2 regions of the Mesobacillus sp. genome follow, and region 1 is predicted to be linked to the other one. Evidence: a T-box and tRNA genes for the amino acid it is inferred to sense, from the RefSeq annotation. Region 1 holds a T-box; the other holds one or more tRNA genes.
The links. The T-box of region 1 lies ahead of trpS (tryptophan--tRNA ligase). A T-box ahead of a tRNA ligase gene usually reads a tRNA of that ligase, here a tRNA-Trp.
Positions count from the first base shown of each region.

Region 2: it has a tRNA-Trp gene. The T-box ahead of trpS (tryptophan--tRNA ligase) is inferred to sense a tRNA for this amino acid. The anticodon was not compared.

Region 1 covers NZ_JBYNSB010000060.1:100,735-111,943, reverse strand. The annotation lists gene AC3EBE_RS21880 (putative glycoside hydrolase) at 1-65, opposite strand, end outside; gene AC3EBE_RS21875 (ABC transporter ATP-binding protein) at 254-1,195, opposite strand; gene AC3EBE_RS21870 (ABC transporter ATP-binding protein) at 1,218-2,252, opposite strand; gene opp3C (oligopeptide ABC transporter permease) at 2,271-3,299, opposite strand; gene opp3b (oligopeptide ABC transporter permease) at 3,299-4,228, opposite strand; gene AC3EBE_RS21855 (peptide ABC transporter substrate-binding protein) at 4,368-6,068, opposite strand; gene AC3EBE_RS21850 (DUF3899 domain-containing protein) at 6,434-6,706, shown strand; T-box leader at 6,781-7,004, shown strand; gene trpS (tryptophan--tRNA ligase) at 7,065-8,057, shown strand; gene AC3EBE_RS21840 (DUF3603 family protein) at 8,569-9,315, opposite strand; gene AC3EBE_RS21835 (YuzI family membrane protein) at 9,397-9,612, opposite strand; gene opp4C (oligopeptide ABC transporter permease) at 10,298-11,206, opposite strand.
Region 2 covers NZ_JBYNSB010000008.1:37-6,567, forward strand. The annotation lists rRNA gene rrf (5S ribosomal RNA) at 223-338, shown strand; tRNA gene AC3EBE_RS01990 (tRNA-Asn) at 406-480, shown strand; tRNA gene AC3EBE_RS01995 (tRNA-Ser) at 486-577, shown strand; tRNA gene AC3EBE_RS02000 (tRNA-Glu) at 595-669, shown strand; tRNA gene AC3EBE_RS02005 (tRNA-Val) at 723-798, shown strand; tRNA gene AC3EBE_RS02010 (tRNA-Met) at 960-1,033, shown strand; tRNA gene AC3EBE_RS02015 (tRNA-Asp) at 1,072-1,147, shown strand; tRNA gene AC3EBE_RS02020 (tRNA-Phe) at 1,290-1,365, shown strand; tRNA gene AC3EBE_RS02025 (tRNA-Tyr) at 1,437-1,521, shown strand; tRNA gene AC3EBE_RS02030 (tRNA-Trp) at 1,529-1,602, shown strand; tRNA gene AC3EBE_RS02035 (tRNA-His) at 1,614-1,686, shown strand; tRNA gene AC3EBE_RS02040 (tRNA-Gln) at 1,730-1,804, shown strand; tRNA gene AC3EBE_RS02045 (tRNA-Gly) at 1,810-1,884, shown strand; tRNA gene AC3EBE_RS02050 (tRNA-Cys) at 1,894-1,968, shown strand; tRNA gene AC3EBE_RS02055 (tRNA-Leu) at 2,009-2,093, shown strand; tRNA gene AC3EBE_RS02060 (tRNA-Gly) at 2,146-2,219, shown strand; gene AC3EBE_RS02065 (B3/B4 domain-containing protein) at 2,339-3,007, opposite strand; gene queG (tRNA epoxyqueuosine(34) reductase QueG) at 3,209-4,366, shown strand; gene AC3EBE_RS02075 (amidase domain-containing protein) at 4,476-5,357, shown strand; gene trmL (tRNA (uridine(34)/cytosine(34)/5-carboxymethylaminomethyluridine(34)-2'-O)-methyltransferase TrmL) at 5,473-5,952, shown strand; gene nfsA (oxygen-insensitive NADPH nitroreductase) at 6,009-6,531, shown strand, end outside.

The DNA of each region.
Region 1 (11,209 bases):
GCAACTAAGGCTGCGGCTGTTATTTTTTTGAGCTGCACCGACCATCTCTCCTTATACCTTGACATGTCATTTCTAATTATATGAAACTTGGAATCCTATCTATGAATCTATTTTACCCACTTTCGACATATTTAGATATAATAGAATTATTTTTCTCTGCTGGAATTTAATTCCTAATCTATTTCCTGTTGTTTAACCATGATTTTGTCCAGCCTAAACAAAAAAACGATCTCAAGTAATGAGATCGTTAAGTTTATTTTACATATTGCTGCTGATACTGTTTCAATTCTTTCTCTGAACAATATACATAATGTCCAGGAGCAACTTCCCTCATCTTAACTTCTTCGTTATCAGCATATTGATGGACGTTCGGGTCGTAGGATTTACGACGGCGAGTCCTCTCTGATTCCGGATCCGGAAGAGGAATTGCTGATAATAATGATTGAGTGTAAGGATGCAGTGGATTGTTGTATAGATCATCAGCTGGTGCAAGTTCTACCAGCTTACCGAAGTACATGACCCCAATCCTGTCACTGATATATTTAACCATTGAAAGATCGTGTGCGATAAACAAGTATGTTAACCCTTTTTCACGCTGCAATGTCTTCATCAGATTGACAACCTGAGCCTGAATGGAAACATCAAGTGCTGAAATAGGTTCGTCTGCAATAATAAATTCTGGCTGTACAGCAAGTGCACGGGCAATTCCGATACGCTGTCTTTGTCCGCCGGAAAACTCGTGTGGGTAGCGGTTGGCATGCTCTCTATTTAAGCCAACAGTTTCAAGCAGTGAATAGACTTTTTCCATTCTTTCCTGCTTGCTTTTAGCCAGCCCATGGATGTCGATACCTTCTGCGATGACATCAGAAACTTTCATCCTTGGATTTAGTGATGCATATGGGTCCTGGAAGATCATTTGCATGCTTCTGTTGAATTTCTTCAGGTCTTTTTTGCTTTTCTTTCCGTGAACGCTCTCACCTTTGTAAAGTACTTCACCATCTGTTGCATCATATAATCTGATAATCGTTCTGCCTGTTGTTGACTTACCGCAGCCAGATTCTCCAACCAGGCCTAGTGTCTCCCCTTTATAAATATCAAAAGAGACTCCGTCAATAGCTCTGACTTCGTTTGCCTGCCCCATATTGAAGTATTGCTTCAGGTTTTTGATTTCAAGAAGCTTTTCTCTATTTTCCATTATGCCAGTCCTCCTCTTACCGTTATTTCACGCCTGTGAATTTACGCATTCTGCTCTTCACCGCTGCTGGCGGTTCTACCTTAGGAGCATCCGGATGCAACAGCCACGTAGCAGCATAATGTGTGTCAGAAACTTTGAACATTGGAGGCTGTTCTTCTAAGTCGATTTGCATTGCATATTCGTTACGCGGAGCAAATGCATCTCCTTTTGGCGGGTTCAATAGGTTTGGCGGTGTGCCAGGTATAGCATAAAGATCTTCTTCCTTCGCATCCAGGCTTGGCATTGAACTGATCAAACCCCATGTGTATGGATGCTGTGGATTGTAGAATACTTCATCAACTGTACCAATTTCGACGATCTTACCACCGTACATTACTGCCACACGGTCAGCAACGTTTGCAACAACGCCAAGGTCATGCGTGATAAATATAATGGATGTGTCGATTTTATTCTGCAGGTCCTTCATCAATTCAAGGATTTGGGCCTGGATTGTCACATCCAAAGCAGTTGTCGGCTCATCTGCAATCAATACCTTAGGATTACATGCCAATGCAATCGCAATAACAACCCTTTGTCTCATACCGCCTGAAAACTGGTGCGGATACTGATTGATGCGAATCTCCGGTTTTGGAATACCTACAAGCTTAAGCAATTGCAAAGCACGTTCTTTAGCAGCTGATTTGCTCATATTTTGATGCTTGATCAGCGGTTCCATGATTTGCTTTCCAACTTGCATTGTTGGGTTTAAGGATGTCATCGGATCCTGGAAAATCATCGAAATGTCTTTTCCACGAATTTTTTGCATTTGTCTGTCTGTCAGCTTAGTCAAGTCCTTGCCGTCAAATAGAATCTGTCCGCTTTTAATTTCCGAGTTTCCAGGAGGTAATAATCTCATGATTGCTTTAGTTGTTACTGATTTTCCAGAACCCGACTCACCTACGATCGCCAGGGTCTCTCCCTTTTTAAGTTCGAAATTCACACCGCGAATCGCCTTTACTTCCCCCGCGAATGTATGGAAAGAGATGTTTAAATCTTTAACCTCTAAAATATTTTCCATAATTATTCACCTACCCTTTTAATCGCGCATTTTTGGATCAAGCGCATCTCGTAATCCGTCTGCCAGCATGTTAAAGGTAATCATGATGATACTAATGACAATTGCTGGAATTATCATTTCGTGAGGATATAATCTCAACACTTTGAAGCCTTCATCAATCAATGTACCAAGAGATGCTAATGGATCCTGTAAACCAAGTCCGATAAAGCTCAAGAAAGCTTCGAAAAATACTGCGTTCGGAATGGTGAACATAGTGTTGATGATAATAACACCTGCAAGGTTTGGCAGCAAATGTTTTGAAATGATTTTGCCATTGCTGTTACCTAATGTTTTGGAAGCCAGAACAAATTCCTGTTCTTTAAGCTTCAGTACCTGTGCACGAACAACACGGGCCATACCAACCCAACCTGTAATCGTAAGCGCTACTGTGATGGAGATAATACCTGGCTTAAGCAATAGAATCATCAGAATTACCACAATCATCAGTGGGATGCCAACAAGAATTTCTGTGATCCTCTGCATGACGTTATCAAGCTTTCCGCCATAGTAACCAGAAATTGCGCCATATGCTACCCCAATGATCATATCAATCAGTGCAGCAAGGAAAGCAATATATAAAGAGATTTGTGTACCTTTCCAAACTCGGGTAAATTGGTCGCGGCCAAGTGCATCAGTACCGAACCAATAATACTCATCAACCTTCTTCTGTTCATACATGTTAATTTCTTTTCCTGCCCTATTGACAACAACACCGTCAAATGGAAGCCAGCTAATATTTTCAAGGACTGGAATTCTTGGCGGAAGGTGATTATGCCTTACATTCTGCGTATCAAATTCTTTACCGCTGATTAATGGCCCAATAAATGCCATGATGATGATGAGGGCCATGACAATCAAACTTACCAATGCTCCCTTGTTCTTGCGGACGCGCATCCAGGCATCCTGCCAAAAGGTCAAGCTCGGCTTATTAATTTCCTCACCTTTAGACGCATCAATTTCTGCAGGTCTAAAACGTTCTTTTGGAATTTTTGCTTCAAACTCAGCCATTACTTCTTACCTCCTGACAGCCTGATGCGTGGATCAATGATTCCATAAAGAATATCCACTACAAGGATGATGAAAACGAATAATGCTGCAAATAAAATGGTTGTTCCCATGATAACAGGGTAATCATTAACTGTAATCGATTTTACAAATTGTTCACCGAGACCAGGAATCGCAAAAATTTTCTCGATAACAAGAGAACCAGTCATCAATGAAATTGCTAATGGTCCGAGAACAGTCACCAGTGGAATCAGTGCGTTCCTCAATGCATGTTTGAATGCAATCTCAAAGAAGCTCGCTCCCTTTGCTTTCGCCAACGTAATATAATCAGAACTTAGTACTTCGATCATTTCAGTTCTCATAAATCGGGCTGCGATTGCGATTGGCAGCATGGATAAAGCAATGGTTGGCAGGATTGTATATTCAAATCCTCTCCAGAATAGTACCGGGAACCAGCCCAGCTTAACAGCCATATAATATTGAAGCACACCGGCGAATACAAAGTTAGGAATAGACTTACCGAGTACCGCTACAAAGGTAGAGCTATAATCCACCCAGGTATTTTGTCTCAAAGCAGCAAATATACCGAGCAGAACTCCGATTAACGTACCTACGACCATCGCCTGTGCACCTAATTGCATGGACGGACCAAGACGTTTAATCATAAGATCTGTTACAGGTGTATTGTTGAATTGGAATGAGATGCCTAGATCTCCTTGCAGCAGATTGCCAATATATTTTGCATATTGGACAGGGACCGGCTGATCCAATCCATACTTCGCTTTCATTATTTGCAATTGTGCAGGCGGCAATTTAGCTGCACTTGCAAATGGCGTACCCGGAATGATTTTCATTAGGAAAAAAGTAAGGGACGCGATAATGAATAGGGTTAAAAACATATAAAAAAACCTTTTAAGCAAGTATTTTCCCATATGTGTGCACCTCCTATATTATTTCAATTTTCCCTATTGTTCGACAAATGCCGTACAGGGAAAAAGAGAGTATATCTAGATATACTCTCTTTCTATCATCAGAATTATTACACTCTGAAATAAGAAACTGCTTCAGTTATTATTCACCTTCAATAGTTACCCATTGGAATGAGTAGTCAGGACCATAGTTATAGATCGCAAGACCTTTAACGTTTGGATTCAATAGGATGTTAGCAGCACGCTGGTAAACTGGAGCTAGACCGAAGTCTTCGCCAAGCATGATTCTTTCAGCTTCTTGCTGTGCTTCCCACTGAGCTTTTTCATCAGTTGCAAGTTTGCCTTGAGCATCCTTGATCAACTGATCGTATTTAGGGTTAGAGTAACCCATTCTGTTGCTTCCGCCGTTAGTGATCCAAAGGTCTGTGAATGATAATGCGTTACCATAGTCAGGACCCCATCCAGCGAATTGAAGATCGTAATCCATAGCGTTGTCACGCTCTAGACGTACTGCGAAAGGAACGCTTTCAAGCTTAACAGTTAAGCCAGGAAGGTTTGTTTCTAATTGGTTTTTGATGTAAGCATCAGTTTTCTTAGCTGCTTCAGTGTCTCCACCAAGGTAGCGAAGTTCTAACTTATCTACGCCAAGCTCCTTAAGACCAGCTTCCCAAGCTTTCTTAGCTTCTTCAGCATTGAAAGTTACGATGTCGCCGTTCTTTTCACGGAAATCTTCGCCATCAAGAGTTACGAAATCTTTTGGTACGAAATAGTTTGCAGCAACAGAACCGTTGTTCAGGATGCTAGCAGCAAGGTCTTCTTTGTTGAAGCCCATTGCGATTGCCTTACGGATGTTTACGTTAGCAAGAGCCTTGTTCTTTTGGTTCATCTTGATCCAGAATACAGTTGGCTCCATCCAGCTAAGCATACGATCGTCGCCTTCGTATTGAGGAACGATATCAGAAGAAAGCAATCCAGTCATGTCTGTTTCGCCAGCTTCGAATGCGTTTACAGCTGAGTTAGAATCTTTAACTACGTTTACAGTGATTTTTTCAAGTTTAACGCTGTCAGCATTGTAGTAGTTTTCGTTCTTTTCAAGTACCCACTCAGTAGCATCAGTTCCATCCCACTTAGTCATCTTGAAAGGACCGTTGTAAAGTAAGTTTTCAGCATTGCTTGCGAAAGCTTCGCCTTTTTCTTCAACAAACTTCTGGTTTTGCGGATAGAATGTTGGGAAAGCGAATAGGTCAGCCCAGTAAACAACTGGCTTGTCAAGTGTTACTTCCAAAGTCTTTTCGTCAATAGCTTTAACACCTAGTGTGTTAAGATCGTAAGGCTTGCCAGCAGCACCAGCTTCAGTGATTTCTGCAGCACCCTTGATTTTGCCACCCATCATGTACGGGCCGTATGGAGAAGCAGTCTTAGGATCGATTGCGCGCTGCCAAGCAAACACGAAATCTTGAGCTGTTACAGGCTCTCCGTTAGACCATTTTGAATCGCGAAGTTTGAAAGTATATACTGTCTTGTCTTCGCTGATTGTTGGTTCGCCATCAGCAAGAGCTGGAACTGGCTTGTGGTCTTGACCTAGACGGTATAGACCCTCACCTACGTTATTTATGTAAGTGAATGATGTAGATCCTTCAGCAAGAACAGTGTCCATTGTAGGGATCTCAGAAGAATCAAGCATTCTTAATTCTTGTGGTACGTTAGCAGCAGTGTCTTCGCCTTTAGTGCCATTGTCATCTTTAGGCGTTTCTCCAGCATCATTATTTCCGCTGCATGCAGTCAGAAATAGAGAGAATACTAGAGTAAGAACTAAAAGCAATGAAAATTTTGACTTTTTCAAAGTTATGCCCCCTCTTTTTTGTTGTTTTCTGAAAACTTTTTACATTCCCTATTATACATAGATTGAAATAAATGTTCAATATTTTTACGTGAAAAATTTACAACTTTGAAACAATAGTAATAAATTTCCTTAAGAATGTATGGTATAATGGTGACTTATAAGCCTTTAAGGCTTATTTATAAGCATTATTTTTTGTAATATTCAGGTGTTTTTTTTAGAATATTTTTGAAAATACCTTTTCTAAAATAATAATTTAGGGGAGAATTGGTAAAATGAGTAAGAGTGTTGGGAAAATTTTTTTGGGGTTTATAGCTTCTCAAATCATAGTTTTAGTAATTTCTCTTGCCTTTTCTCGAGAAATTTCATTGTTAAACTATATAAATATTTCTTTTTATATTGCAAGCTTTCTGCTTTTCACCTCATTGCTAGTTTTTACAGTCAACTCCGGATTCTTTGATGCGATTTCCTATTCCTTCCGAACAGTTTTCGCCGGTAAGGACGAGGAAGGCAAAAAGAAAGCATTTGATGAAGTTACTCCTCTTTCTGAACTGATTACATTCAACACGCACCCTTTTCTGATTGTAGGATTGCTTGACTTCATTGGCATGCTGGGAGCCCTTTATTATTATTATCTGTAAAATCTTAGCCAGTGTCTCTTGCATCCTGGCAGCGATTTGTTTATAATCATTTTTAATAAAATGGAAAATTGCATTCAAAGGCAATGACAAAGAATAGTACATCTGTTTAAGGCTTTCAGAGAGTTTGTGGGTGGTGAGAACAAACAGCCTGGCATTTGGAATGGACTTTTGAGCCCCTGTTTCGAACTTAAGTAGATCCAGGCGTATCCCTGCGTTAAAGGCAGCCATGCATCATGCATGGGCAGAGTGACTCAGCAGTGAGTAATTAGGGTGGCAACACGGACCATTCGTCCCTACAATTTCGTAGGGGCGGATGGTCTTTTTTATATACTTTTTTAAATAACAGGAGGAAAAATCAATGCAAACAATCTTTTCCGGCATCCAGCCAAGCGGGACTATTACCCTTGGTAATTATATTGGGGCCATGAAACAATTTACAGAATTACAGGATGAATACAGCTGCTACTTCTGTATTGTTGACCAGCATGCAATCACTGTCCCGCAGGAAAAGCAGCAGCTTAGAAAGAACATTAAGAGCCTTGCTGCTCTTTATATTGCCTCAGGAATTGACCCTGAAAAAGTAACACTTTTCATCCAATCAGAAGTTCCTGCCCATGCACAGGCTGGATGGATGATGCAATGTGTCGCTTATATTGGCGAACTGGAAAGAATGACTCAGTTCAAAGATAAATCTACTGGAAAAGAAGCTGTGTCTGCGGGACTTTTAACGTATCCTCCGCTAATGGCTGCGGACATACTGCTTTATGGAACCGATCTTGTACCTGTCGGCGAAGATCAGAAACAGCATTTGGAGCTTACCAGGGATCTCGCTGAACGCTTCAACAAAAAATACAACGAGATTTTTACTATCCCTGAGGTTCGGATCGCCAAGGTTGGGGCCAGAGTCATGTCCCTGCAGGATCCATTAAAGAAAATGAGCAAATCCGACCCGAATACAAAAGGATTCATCTCTATGCTCGATGAACCAAAGCAAATTGAAAAGAAAATTAAAAGTGCCGTCACTGACTCAGAAGGAATCGTGAAGTACGACAAAGAAAACAAGCCGGGTATTTCCAACTTGCTCTCCATTTACTCTATCCTCTCCGGAAGATCAGTTGCGGAACTGGAAGCCGAGTATGAAGGCAAAGGCTATGGGGATTTCAAGGGGGATCTCGCAAAGGTCGTTGTCGATGTAATTGAGCCGATCCAGAAAAGGTATTATGAATTGATCGATTCTCCTGAACTGGATGATATTCTTGACCGCGGTGCTGAAAAAGCGAACCGTGTCGCCGGCAAAATGCTTGGCAAAATGGAGAATGCGATGGGCTTAGGCCGAAAGAAAAGAAAGTAAATCCGTGAGGAGCTGAATTGGTTTCAGCTCCTTTTTTAAAGCGGAATCCCTTTCATACATTTATTAATGGGCATAATAAAAGAGATTATATAAAACAGCTCCTAGTTTGTTAATTTGCGTACAGCCTTTCTTTTTAGTTTTTAGGCTCTGGTATTTCATGGGTACATAAAATAGACGGACAATTTCCGTTTATTTTGTAAAACATCGTGATTTCAAGCGAAATAAGTGAAGTGTTTCCGCTTATATGATTAAAGTCTTTCATTATTAGGCACATTTAGAGGCAGTAACCGGATTATATCCGCTTATTTCAACCTCCTGTACCATTTTATAAATGATTGGCGGAATTTCTCCGGTTATTTTGGCTTCATGAGCACCACCTAAAACATTAACCTGAATAATACTACTGGATGGCAACTCACACTTTCTACTATAGTATTCGTAACAGACAAAGGCAGCGAGAGGATCTCGCTGCCCTTTGTTGAAAAACTGAGAGCTGATCAATCTCAGCTCCTTAGTTAACTTTAGGTCCATGCTCCATTTCCCATAGCTTTTCGAAAAATGCCTGGCCCTTTATTAAGTTTTCGCAGAATTTTTCATGTTTGTTTGACCATCCAAACTTTGTTTCTTCAAATAGCTGCTCCCAAACTTCATCAAAAGATAACCGCTGGATTTCTTCATAAAGTTCTGGTTTCCACTCAGTGAACCAGTAGCGCACTTCAGCGACGTTTTTAGAGGAATTAAGCTGGTCCATTGCCATGAACAATAGCTGCTTCAGCTGCCGTTCCTTCCTTGTAAGGCCCTTCATCAGGTCAGGAGAAGGTGACAATATGTGAAAATCCTTAAGTGCAGTCTGGTCATTGAAGCCATAGTGAATCGTTTCCTGGTTTTCAATCATTTCATACACCAGTTGTTCCTGCCTTGGAATCAGCCTGCTCTTCCTGATCGGGATATTGTATCCAATCGTGTCAACCGCCAGGATGCCTGTGCCATCTGAGACGACAAAGCAGTAATCAAGTTGAGTACGCTCATGATTTTTTCTTAAATATGCCTTTCGATAAATGTCATCCAGAAGCTGTTGAGGCAATTCTGATAAATCATTTTCGATATAATTAAATAGCACATGATCAATTTTCAGAAGCGGCACCTGGTCTAGAAGCTCAACTCCATCATCCTTCCGCCATTCGTGAAAATGGCAGACATTATAGCCGTTTTCTTCCCCTTCGAACCAGTTTACCCAGACATCATGAAGATACAACATGATTTATAACCCCTCACTTCAAGAAACTGTTTGTCCATCAGTATGGGCAGCACTAAGTAAAATTATTCCTTAAAAGGAAGATCAATTTTCTTCATTGTTATGTGGCCAATAGATACTAAGCCAGATGATACAGATGCCTGCTGGCAGGAGATAGCATTCTACTCTCTTAGAAATAAAGGAAAAGTATTCGCTGAAACCGTGACCTGCAGTAACCATATTTAAATATGCAATTGTGCTTATGCCACCAGATACAGCGATCCCAAAACCGATCACTAATACGGATAATCTAAACAGCATAAGGTTTGCTCTCTTCATCGTACAACTTATACACTGCCATCACCCCGGCCTGTCCATTTATATATATCTATATGTAAGAGGTTGGGTGAGCAGTACTGTGTATCTTTTATTAAGGCTCTTTTCTAATACTTTGTTGCTATTGTATATGCTTTTGAGAATCTCCTTCTAAATGGTTTTTAAAGAAGGCTTTGCAATAAAAGCTGTTGATTTCCGTTCCAGGCGCTTCGCTTTCCTTTGAAAAATTATAAAAAAGCCCAATTGCCGTCTTTTTCCAGAGCAAATTTTTCTTGGGGCGTGCGGTGAGCCTCCTCGCCGCTTTGCTCCTGCGGGGTAAAATGGCCCCTTCATTCCGGGCCATTTCTACCTAGGTCTCACCTGTCCCGCTTCATCCCGAAGGAGTCTGCGCGCCTGGAACGAAGAGCAACAGGATCTTAATTCAACATTGGTGCAAGCAATAATCTTTGCGAAAACAGCCCTTATTATAATGGTGTTTCAGGATATTACTCACTCAACAACAGAAATTAAAACTCAAGGATTCAGTAAAGATAAGAATCGAAGGTTGCAAGGCACAAAAAAAGGAAGAGTTACAACCTCTCCCCGTTAATTAATGAATAAATCACTCACCAAAAACATGGCGATCACCTTCAATCCAAAATAAAAAATCTACCTGTGTTTGGTAGATTTTTTAACGACGAGATCTTGGGTTTAGTGCATCCTTTAATCCTTCACCAATGAAGTTGATGGAAAGGATAGTCAATGTGATTGCAAGAGCTGGCGGAATCCAAATCCATGGTTTTCCTTGTAATACGTCTGGTTCATTTGCGAATGAAAGCATATTTCCCCAGCTTGGGATTTCAGCAGGTACACCGAAGCCCAGATAGCTTAACGCTGACTCCGACACAATCATACCAGCAAACAGGATCGTAGCTTGAACAATGATTGTTGAGAGTACGTTTGGCAATAAATGCTTGACGATTACTTTGAAAGGTGAGCAGCCAATTGAAATGGCAGCGAGAATGTATTCATTCTCTTTCTCTGCCAGGATCTTGCTTCGCACGATCCTCGCAACTCCTCCCCAACTAAGCAAGCTGATAACCATGATAAGGACAACAAGTCCGTTTAACTTACCATAGAAAATTGTACCTAACACGATAACAAATACAAGGAATGGGAAGTTAAGTACGAAATCTGTAAATCTCATTAACATGCTGTCTACTATGCCGCCGAAATAACCGGCCACTGAACCGACAACTGTCCCAAACAAAATGACGAAGAATGTACAGCTTAAACCAACAAGCAAGGAAATCCTGCCGCCGTAAAGAAGTCTCGTGAATACATCACGTCCGCTTTTGTCTGTTCCAAGCCAATGTTCAGAGGATGGTGGCAGTGACATTGAGCCAATATTGATTTTAGTAATATCAATTGTAGTTATATATGGAGCCAAAAATGAAATGATCGAAACGAAGATCAAAAAGATCAAGCTTGTCATCGCCAATTTGTTTGCCACAAATTTTTTGCGAGCGATGGCCCATGGAGACAAGCCTTTTTCTGGCTTCAGGTTAATCTGTGTATTTTTTGCTGTTGAAATTTCCATAGC
Region 2 (6,531 bases), on a different contig from region 1:
TGTTCAGCCTCGACAAGTGCTGGAGGGCCAGCAGTTGAAGTCGTTCTTTGACTTCAGCGGATGGACCGAAGCAATCTCGAGAGGCTAGGAGCCGAAACTGGACAATGATTGCTCGTTCTTCTGTAATTCTTCTTACAAGATTATTTAGTTTTGAGGGAATGAAAAATTTCTCTTGCAAAATGCATAAAAGACAGTATAATAGATATTGTCTTTGAAAAATTGTCTGGTGGCGATGGCGAGAAGGTCACACCCGTTCCCATACCGAACACGGAAGTTAAGCTTCTCAGCGCCGATGGTAGTTGGGGGTTTCCCCCTGTGAGAGTAGGACGCCGCCGGGCAGGATGCATTCATCCTTATAATCTTTCTTGATACGGATCGTGAATCCAAATCGGAGAATATAATTATTCCGCAGTAGCTCAGTGGTAGAGCACTCGGCTGTTAACCGAGCGGTCGTAGGTTCGAATCCTACCTGCGGAGCCAATTTTGGAGAGCTGTCCGAGAGGTCGAAGGAGCACGATTGGAAATCGTGTAGACGGTTACCGCTGTCTCAAGGGTTCGAATCCCTTGCTCTCCGCCATTGAAACTTAAACATACGGCCCCTTGGTCAAGCGGTTAAGACACCGCCCTTTCACGGCGGTAACACGGGTTCGAATCCCGTAGGGGTCACCAAGATTTTTCGCCAAAGCGAATAAATGTCCTTGAAAAAGATTAGTGTATAATATGGAGGATTAGCTCAGCTGGGAGAGCATCTGCCTTACAAGCAGAGGGTCGGCGGTTCGATCCCGTCATCCTCCACCATAATTTTTTTAATATCATTGTCGCGGGGTGGAGCAACGAGCGTTACTTCACTGTATGAACTGCGAGTTGTACCGATCGAACTGCAGCTTGAATAAGCTTTCTGAGATCGGGACAGCACCTGCTCACTACGAGCATGGACAATATAATATCATTATTACCGTCGCGGGGTGGAGCAGCTCGGTAGCTCGTCGGGCTCATAACCCGAAGGTCGCAGGTTCAAATCCTGCCCCCGCAATCATGTGAGTCTTTCAAGTATCCCACTTGAAAAACTTCGGTCCCGTGGTGTAGCGGTTAACATGCCTGCCTGTCACGCAGGAGATCGCCGGTTCGATCCCGGTCGGGACCGCCATTTTTATGAAGCTCAGTAGCTCAGTCGGTAGAGCAGATTGCTCACATCCTGAAAAAGCTTCTGAGGCAATCTGCGAGAAAGACCGAAGGTCTTTTGAGCAAAGGTCCTAAGCCTTACAATCTTTAGGGAACAGTACTATTGTGGCTCAGTAGCTCAGTCGGTAGAGCAAAGGACTGAAAATCCTTGTGTCGGCGGTTCGATTCCGTCCTGAGCCACCATCTTTACAACTTACTGATTATCCAGTAAACATGATTAAATAGTTTTTTATAAAACGAAATCATGTTATAATGGAGGGGTAGCGAAGTGGCTAAACGCGGCGGACTGTAAATCCGCTCCCTCAGGGTTCGGCGGTTCGAATCCGTCCCCCTCCACCATGTATTTAGGGGTATAGTTTAAAGGTAGAACGAAGGTCTCCAAAACCTTTGGTGTGGGTTCGATTCCTACTACCCCTGCCAATTTTATAATGGCGATTGTGGCGAAGTGGTTAACGCACCTGATTGTGGTTCAGGCATTCGTGGGTTCGATTCCCATCAGTCGCCCCTTATAAATTCACAAATGTAATAATAAGAGCATACAATATATTGGGCTATAGCCAAGCGGTAAGGCATCGCACTTTGACTGCGACATGCGTTGGTTCGAATCCAGCTAGCCCAGCCATTTTTGCGGAAGTAGTTCAGTGGTAGAATACAACCTTGCCAAGGTTGGGGTCGCGGGTTCGAATCCCGTCTTCCGCTCCAGTAATATATGGCGGCATAGCCAAGTGGTAAGGCAAAGGTCTGCAAAACCTTTATTCACCGGTTCAAATCCGGTTGCCGCCTCCATTAGATTACTAATGGTATTTGAAGTAAGACATCTTAATATGCCGGTGTGGCGGAATTGGCAGACGCGCACGACTCAAAATCGTGTTCCTTCTGGAGTGTCGGTTCGACCCCGACCACCGGTACCACTTTTTTATTAAACAGGTGTTCCTGTTTTATTTATTTCAACTGAATATGTATGCGGGTGTAGTTTAGTGGTAAAACCTCAGCCTTCCAAGCTGATGATGAGGGTTCGATTCCCTTCACCCGCTCCATACATACGTGACTAACGCAGTATTTCGTTTCTTGAAAACGAAGTACTGCGTTTTTTCTGTTATATGGTTAATACTGTAGCAAACCTATAAGATAAAAGGCTGCAAACAAAAAGGATGCCTTAGCATCCAATGATTTTGTATGTGCCTGACCCTCCATGGATTTGGAGAAACATGTTCATAAGTGAAGCTGTCATTTTCTCTTTGCTTTCATGAGAGGCAGAAGGGCGCAAGTAAACGATTTGAAGGGCATTTCTTGTTTCTTCCGTGACAGCCGTGCGCTCAGAATCGACAAATGGACTTCCAAAGGGACCAATTTCATCTGAAGAGACGATTAAATTACCGAGATTATTGGTTCTGCCATTTAATCCGGTATATTCTTCTGATTCGCCAGCTACTCTCAGGTCAACTGGCCCCTGCACCTTCTCAAAATCATATATTCCTATTGGTACCTGGTACTCAAGTGAGAAGAAGTTGTTGATATCTATAGCGCTATGTACAGATTGGAGATAATTTTGTTTTCCGACTCTTCGATAGAGTGCCTCTGCAGAGTGCCGATAGCGGTTTGGATCTTTCCCAGTAGCTTTGAAGATACTGCGCCATTCCTTAATGCCCTCTAAATCGGTCACGCTTTTTTCAAGGAGGTCAAAATATATCGATTCCTGAAATAGCTGCAGCCTTCCTTTCAGCATTTGCGGCGAGTCTCCTACCTGGATATTTTCATATTTAATGATTCCGGCTGAAAATCCCGGAACAAGATCACATAATGATCTGGAAACACTAATTTCCATTGATTCCACCTCCTAAACTGCTTTAAAATAGTTTATCATAAAAGTAATTTGCTATTAAAGCTTTCGCCTTTCAATGGCGCTGATCTTGCCAGATATGATTTTCACTTTAGTTAAGTACCGCACTGCCGTGGCGGGGGTCTGACCCCCAGTGCGTTAGTGCGGTGAAGTTATATTTTATTCTTTTGGAGAGGGGGTGTCTGGATGGATTTAGATGAGTTGAAGAGGGATGTTGTTGAGTACGGTAAGTCGATTGGGATTGATAAGATTGGTTTTGCTGCTCCTTCTGCTTTTGAGGAAATGAAGGTTCGGTTATACAGGCAGCAGGAGCTTCATTATCAATCAGGGTTTGAGGAGAAGGATATTGAGAAGAGAACAGAGCCTGCGCTGATTTTTGACAAGCCTAAATCGATTATCTCGATAGCTTTGGCCTATCCTTCTAAAATGAAAACGAAGGTGGTCAGCAAGAAGGGCGAGCGCCGGGGAATTTTTTGCAGAGCGTCATGGGGAACGGATTATCATGCCATTCTTCGTGACAGGCTCCGAAAGCTTGAGGACTATCTTTCTGAGAAGATGCCCGGAGCCAGGTTTAAATCAATGGTCGATACTGGTGAGCTGGTTGACAGGGCAGTAGCGCAGCGCGCCGGAATAGGCTGGAGCGGAAAGAACTGTTCAATCATCACCCCTGAATTCGGGTCATATGTCTATCTTGGGGAAATGATCACGAATATTCCATTTGAGCCCGATACACCTATGGAAGACCAGTGCGGCAGCTGCAATAAATGTGTTGATGTATGCCCAACTGGAGCTCTTGTCCAGGGCGGACAGCTGGATGCTCAGAAGTGTATAGCATTTGTTACACAGACAAAGGGATTCCTTGCTGATGAATTCCGTGAGAAGCTCGGCAACCGCTTATATGGCTGCGACACCTGCCAGACAGTATGTCCAGAGAATAAGGGAAAAGACTTTCACTTTCATCCTGAAATGGAGCCTGATCCAGAGTTAGCAAAACCGCTGCTCAAGCCATTGCTGACGATCAGCAACCGCGACTTCAAAGAAAGGTTTGGCCATGTATCAGGTTCATGGAGAGGAAAGAAACCGATACAGCGCAACGCCATTATCGCTCTGGCCCATTATAAGGATAATAGCGCCATTCCTGATTTGATTGGTGTGTTAAAAGAAGATCCGCGGCCTGTTTTAAGAGGGACTGCTGCGTGGGCACTTGGAAAGATAGGCGGACCTGAAGCCCATGAAGCTCTCAAGAATGCTGCAAGTTCGGAAAATGATGCAGAGGTATTAAATGAGATAAGCAAAGGGCTGGAGTTCTTTAAGGATGATTCGGAAACGACAATTTCACTATAAAAAGGAATGGGTCTGATCAGGTCCATTCCTTTTTTCATTTTATTGAGGCAAAAAATGCTTGAAATAATCAATTCCTTCATACATATGAATGGTGAAGGGAGTGATGAGCATGCGTGAACAACTGCAGGAGCTTCTAGAACAGCGAGTCCTTCAATGTGTATCCATGCCTCGGAATCAGCTGCATGAATGCCCGGCAATCGAGCAGAAGAAGCAGAGCTGTGCAAGGCGGTCTGCTGAAATAGTGAAAGCGAAGGCAAAGGGAAAGGTCGAACAGAAAATCACTGGCCAAGAAAAGGAAAGCGTATTGTATGATGTTCATTTTCAATATTTGATTAAGCAAAAGGGCCAATTTTACATTGAAGAGGAAGTTGAAAAGCGTCAGGCAGAATTCTATAAGGGTGTGCTTGTCAAAGATGAAAAGCTGAAAGAGTCCACACCTGAATTTACTTCAGGAGAGGTATTGCCTGCATTTTTAGATGAGGCTCCAGCAATTAGGGCTGGATACCAGTATGACAGGTTAAAGGCTGTCCAATACGCTGAACGATGGTGGAATGACTTCAACCCAGCCTATAAGAAATTTGAGGTTGATTGCACCAACTATATTTCCCAATGCCTGCACACTGGAGGAGCCCCAATGAGAGGCTATCCGAACCGTGGCAATGGCTGGTGGATGCAAAGCAATAATTGGAGCTATAGCTGGACTGTTGCTAATGCAATGCGGTGGTATCTCCCTGCCTCAAAATTCGGCTTAAGGGCACGGGAGGTAAGCAGTGCTGACCAGCTGAAGCTCGGGGATGTAATATGTTATGATTTCCAGGGTGATGGCCGCTTTGACCATACCACAATTGTCACTGGTCATGATGCCAATGGGATGCCGCTAGTGAATGCCCATACGTACAACAGCAGGATGAGATACTGGGCATATGAGGATTCAACTGCATACACTCCGCAAATTAAATATAAATTTTTCACGGTTATGGATGATCAGTGATTATTGAAAAGCCTCTGACTCAATTTGCCTGCTGCACGGACAATGGCGCATTTCTTTGTCCTGAAACAGTGTAGTGGTATAATAGCAAATAGAGTTTTAGATAGAGGTGAAAGTCATGGCATTGCATGTAGTATTATTCCAGCCGCTCATTCCGGCTAACACTGGGAATATCGCGCGTACCTGTGCAGGGACAGACACGGAGCTGCACTTGATCAAGCCGCTAGGTTTCTCTACGGATGACAAGATGCTCAAGCGCGCTGGCCTGGATTACTGGGAGCACGTCAAAATCCATTATCATGAATCATTAGATGATTTTTATGAAAAGAATCAAGGCGGAGAATTCTTCTATATAACAAAGTTTGGGAAAAAGACTCATTCGGACTTTGATTATACTGATCAAGAAAAGGATTATTTCTTTATTTTCGGCCGCGAAACAACAGGGCTGCCAAAGGAAGTAATCGAAAGCAATATGGAAAGATGCCTGCGTCTGCCAATGAATGAAAACATTCGCTCATTGAATCTTTCCAATACTGCGGCAATCCTAATTTATGAAGCATTGCGCCAGCAGGATTACCGCGATTTACGCAAATTTTAAGGAGACCAATGCTGGTCTCCTTTTTGACATTGAAATTCTATAAGGAGATGATAAAAATGAACGAAATAATTGAAACGATACTCCAGCATCGCTCAGTAAGGCGCTTCAAGGACAAGCTCCTGGATAGGGAGCAGATTGAGCTCATTGTTAAAAGCGCCCAGGCAGCATCTACTTCAAGCTTTATCCAGGCATATTCCATCATCGGCATAACCGATAAGCAAAAAAAGCAGAAGCTGGCTGAACTGGCTGGCGGCCAAACCTATGTGGCGGAAAATGGCCATTTCTTTGTTTTTTGCGCGGACCTTCACCGGCATAAGGTCATAGGGGAGCTTGAAAATGTGGACCTTCAGGATTCAATCGAAAGCACTGAAAAGTTCATGGTTGCTTTGATTGATACCGCCCTGGCTGCACAGAATGCTGCTATTGCTGCAGAATCAATGGGCCTTGGCATCTGCTATATCGGAGGAATCCGCAATGATCTTGAAAACGTAAAAGAACTGCTGAAGACACCCGAGCATGTAGTGCCGCTGTTTGGACTTGCAGTCGGCTATCCTGATCAGGAAACCGATTTGAAGCCGC